2 regions of the Kitasatospora sp. NPDC058048 genome follow, and region 1 is predicted to be linked to the other one. Evidence: riboswitches for the same ligand, from Rfam matches in the RefSeq annotation. Region 1 holds a riboswitch; the other holds the start of a gene.
What was found. Region 1 has a riboswitch for glycine ahead of gcvT (glycine cleavage system aminomethyltransferase GcvT). Riboswitches for the same ligand answer to the same signal wherever they lie in the genome.
Positions count from the first base shown of each region.

Region 1 (2,382 bases):
CAGGAAGTGCTCCGGGTCCTCGCCCGGCACCGGCTCGCGCAGCGCCACCCGGCCGCCGGTCGGCGCCGCGGCGTCGTCGGCGGCCTCCCAGCGGTCCCCGCGCGGACCGCGCCGCAGCTCGGCGACCCCCTGCGGCGGCACCGGGATGCCCACGGCCGCGTCCGGGTTCACCGCGATGCCCACGCCCAGCGGCAGCCCGCGGGCGAACTCCCACACCGGCGCCACCGCGAAGGCCATCCCCGGTGCCTGCTGGAGGAACACCTCCTGCGAGGAGAACACCGGCACGTACGGGTCGCCGCCCAGCTCGACGGTCGGCAGGTCCAGTGCCTGCCCCTGCGGATCGGCCCCGGCCGGCAGCGGCACCCACACCTGGCTGCGCGCCAGCACCTCGATCACCCGCGGCGTCGCGCCCGGGTCGCCCAGGGCCGCGGTCAGCACCTGCTCCAGCTCGTTGGCCGGCCAGGAACCGCCCGCCGGCGCCTCCTGCGGTCCGCCCCACCCCTGCTGCTGCTCCACCGGGTACCCCATGCGCCGCCGATCCCGCCCTCTGCCGCTCGGCCGCCCTCTGCTGCGCCGACGCGCAGCAGTCTAGGGCCCCCGGGCCCTCCCCTTTAGGGCTCGTGTTCGGGTGCCCCGCGGGCCCCGGTCCCGGGTGCCGTCCCGGGCCCGCGTCCGGGTGCCGCGCGGGCCGGCGTCCGGATGCCGCGCGGTGTGACCGGGTCCCCTCTCCCCTCTCCGTCCCGGACGTGCCATGATGTGCCCGTCCGACGGCATGCGCCGCGGGCCCCCACAACTCCATACCGGCCGCTCGAACCCGCGCGGGAGAGCCCGGAGTGCCGTTCAGGCACAGCCGGCGCCGAAGGAGCAAGTCCTCCCCGGAATCTCTCAGGCACCCCTACCGCACGGGTTAGGCACATCTGGAAAGCGGCGCCCGGCCCTGTCGTGCGCCCACCCACGGTGCAAGCCGTCATGCTGTCCCCCAAGCTGGAAACAGCTGCGGGCGGCGGGCGGTGAAGCTCTCAGGTTCGACGACAGATGGGGAGACCCACGCCGCCGCATGCCCGCGCGCAGGGTCGGCCCCCAGCGGGTCCGGTCCGGCGCGTGCACCCCTGAGTGCCCCGACCGAGGAGTTCCTGGCCATGTCGTCCCTCCGCCTGACCGCGCTCGACGCGCTGCACCGCGCCCTCGGCGCGACCATGACCGACTTCGCCGGCTGGGACATGCCGCTGCGCTACGGCAGCGAGCGCGAGGAGCACCTCGCGGTCCGCACCCAGGCCGGTCTGTTCGACCTCTCGCACATGGGCGAGATCACCGTCACCGGCCCGCAGGCGGGCGAGATGCTGGACCACGCGCTGGTCGGCTTCGTCTCCGCGCTGGGCGTGCTGCGCGCCCGCTACACCATGATCTGCGCCGAGGACGGCGGCATCCTGGACGACCTGATCGTCTACCGCCTGCGCGAGGACGCCTTCCTGGTCGTCGCCAACGCCTCCAACGCCCAGCTGGTCCTCGACGAGCTGATCGCCCGCGCCAAGGGCTTCGACGCCGTCGTCACCGACGACCGCGACACCTACGCGCTGATCGCCGTCCAGGGCCCGGAGGCCACCGGCATCCTGGCGAAGACCACCGACGCCGACCTGCCCGGCCTGAAGTACTACGCGATCCTCCCGGCCCGGGTGGCCGACCGCGACGTGCTGCTCGCCCGCACCGGCTACACCGGTGAGGACGGCTTCGAGATCTTCTGCCGTCCGGCCGACGCCGAGGCGGTCTGGCAGGCGCTGACCGCCGCGGGCGAGGGCCACGGCCTGATCCCATGCGGCCTGTCCTGCCGCGACACGCTGCGCCTGGAGGCCGGCATGCCGCTGTACGGGCACGAGCTGTCCACCGACCTCACCCCGTTCGACGCCGGCCTGGGCCGGGTCGTCCGCTTCGACAAGACCACCAACGAGGGCGCCTTCATCGGCCGCAAGGCGCTGGAGCAGGCCGCCGCCGCGGCCGAGACCAACCCGCCGAAGGTGCTGGTCGGCCTGGTCTCCGAGGGCAAGCGGGTTCCGCGCGCCGAGTACACCGTGGTCTCCACCGAGGGCGAGCCGATCGGCCGGATCACCTCCGGCTCGCCGTCCCCGACCCTGGGCAAGCCGATCGCGATGGCCTACGTCGACGCCGCCCACGCCGCCCCCGGCAGCACCGTCGCGGTGGACGTGCGCGGCAAGCACGAGCCCGTCCAGGTCGTGGCGCTGCCGTTCTACAAGCGCGCCCGCTGAGCCTTCGCCGCGGCCCCCGTTTTTCCGTTTGCGCACGTCGCGGCCGTCCGCGCGGCGGCCCGCTTCGTCGTACCCGCTTCCCATCCTGGAGAATGACGCCATGAGCAACCCCCAGCACCTG
Region 1 covers NZ_JBHVRT010000016.1:49,112-51,493, forward strand. The annotation lists gene ACFVVA_RS18635 (enhanced serine sensitivity protein SseB) at 1-528, opposite strand, end outside; glycine riboswitch at 810-911, shown strand; gene gcvT (glycine cleavage system aminomethyltransferase GcvT) at 1,140-2,261, shown strand; gene gcvH (glycine cleavage system protein GcvH) at 2,362-2,382, shown strand, end outside.

Region 2 (2,382 bases), on a different contig from region 1:
AGCTTCATGGTGCAGGAGCCCAGCGGGATCATGCCACGGTCCAGCGCGTAGTCCCGGTCCGACAGGCGGCGCAGGTAGCGCAGCATGGCGGTCTCCGAGCGGTGGCTGTGGAAGACCGGGTGGGTCAGGTACTCGTCCTCGCGCAGCAGCGCGGCGGGCAGCGCGTCGGCGGCCTCGGGGACCTCGACCGGCTCGACGCCGAACGCGGCCCAGACGCCGGCCAGGTGCTCGCGGGTGGTGGTCTCGTCGGTGGAGACGGAGATCCGGTCCGCGCCGTCCTGGAACACGTTGATGCCGTTGGCACGGGCGGCGGCGGCGATCTCGGCGGCGCGGCCCGGGACGACGGCGGTGACGGTGTCGAAGAACTCGCCGTGCAGCAGCTCGACGCCGCCGGCCCGCAGGCCCTCGGCGAGGGCGGCGGCGTAGCGGTGGGTGCGGCGGGCGATGTCGGCCAGGCCGTCGGGGCCGTGGTAGACGGCGTACATCGAGGCCATCACGGCGAGCAGCACCTGGGCGGTGCAGATGTTGCTGGTGGCCTTCTCGCGGCGGATGTGCTGCTCGCGGGTCTGCAGCGCCAGGCGGTAGGCGCGGTTGCCGTCGACGTCGACGGAGACGCCGACCAGGCGGCCGGGCAGCGAGCGGGCGTACTCGGCGCGCACCGACAGGTAGCCGGCGTGCGGGCCGCCGAAGCCCATCGGAACGCCGAAGCGCTGCGAGGTGCCGCAGGCGATGTCGGCGCCCAGCGAGCCCGGGGACTTGAGCAAGGTCAGCGCGAGCAGGTCGGCGGCGACGGCGACGATCGCGCCCAGGCCGTGCGCCTGCTCGATCACCGGGGTGAGGTCGCGGACCACGCCGGTGGCACCCGGGTACTGGAGCAGCACGCCGAAGACGCCGCGCTCGGCGATCTCGGCCGGGATGCCCTCGGACAGGTCGGCGACGACGACCTCGACGCCGGTCGGCACGGCGCGGGTGTTGATCACCGCGACGGTCTGCGGCAGGGTCTCGGCGTCGACCAGGAAGACGCCGCCCTTGACCTTGGTGACGCGGCGGGCCAGCGCCATCGCCTCGGCGGCCGCGGTGCCCTCGTCCAGCAGGGAGGAGCCGGAGGTCGGCAGGCCGGTCAGGTCGGAGACCAGGGTCTGGAAGTTCAGCAGCGCCTCCAGGCGCCCCTGCGAGATCTCCGGCTGGTACGGGGTGTAGGCGGTGTACCAGGCCGGGTTCTCCATGACGTTGCGCAGGATCACCGGCGGGGTGAAGGTGCCGTAGTAGCCCAGGCCGATCATCGGCTGGAGCACCTGGTTGCGGCCGGCCAGCTCGCGCAGTTCGGCGAGGACCTGGGCCTCGGACCGGCCCGCGGGCAGGTCCAGGGCGGTGATGGAGCGGATCGCCTCGGGCACCGCGGTCCCGGCGAGCTCGTCCAGCGAGCCGTAGCCGACGGACGCCAGCATCTTCTCCTGCGCGGCGGCGTCGGGGCCAATGTGGCGGTTCTCGAAGGGGCTGGCCAGCTCAAGCTCGGTGAGGGTCGAGGCGCCGGTGGGGCGTCCCGCGTTCGGCTGGGCGTTCATGGTGGTCGAGGCCTCCTGGTCACGGACCGGCGGGGGTACGCACGCCGGCCGGCCCCACCGCTGCGGGCAGCGGACGAGCCTGGGCGCGCGGACCCAACAGGCCTCCCCCTCTGTCATCGGGACCTGAGAGCTTCACCCGCACGGAGCGCTGTGGGCGCTCCGCCGGCTTGCACCGTCGGTGAGGGTGGTGATCGCCGGCTTCCGTGCCGACGCTCCTGCCCTGCTTTCCAGAGTGACCTACCCCACACGGTACGGATGCCTGAGAGATTCCGGGGAGGAGTTGCTCCTTCGGCGCTCCGACCAGCGGTTTTCGTGATCGGAGACTCTCCCGAGCGGGCTCTGCGGTCGCCGCCCAGGGTACCAGCGGGAGGCCCCCCGATCACGGGTGTGTCTGGTCACTGGAGGTCTACGCGCGTCCCCCGGACGGTCCAGTGCCAACCCCGTACGGCGCACCCGGGGTCGCGCTCGTCCGATTCATGGCTTTTGGTGTGAAGTGGCGGACGGAATCGGGTGCTCCGGCCGCCTTCCTGCGGGAGTTCCGCAGGTTCAGCGCGCGGGAGGAAAGAAGTGCAGACGGACATCGACCCCCGGGACCTCATCGGCCACAAGGCCGTCGACCGCAACGGAGACAAGATCGGCACGGTCGACGAGGTCTACCTGGACGACGCCACCGGCCGGCCCGAGTGGGCCGCGGTCCGGACCGGCATCTTCGGCCGGGACGCCTTCGTCCCGCTGACCACGAGCGAGTTCGCCGGCGACGAGCTCCGGGTGCCGTACGACAAGTCGTTGGTGAAGGAGTCGCCGGACTTCGGCGTCG
Region 2 covers NZ_JBHVRT010000008.1:273,918-276,299, forward strand. The annotation lists gene gcvP (aminomethyl-transferring glycine dehydrogenase) at 1-1,565, opposite strand, end outside; glycine riboswitch at 1,803-1,906, opposite strand; gene ACFVVA_RS11710 (PRC and DUF2382 domain-containing protein) at 2,133-2,382, shown strand, end outside.
Region 2: linked by a shared signal. The riboswitch ahead of gcvP (aminomethyl-transferring glycine dehydrogenase) and the one ahead of gcvT (glycine cleavage system aminomethyltransferase GcvT) in region 1 are both predicted to bind glycine.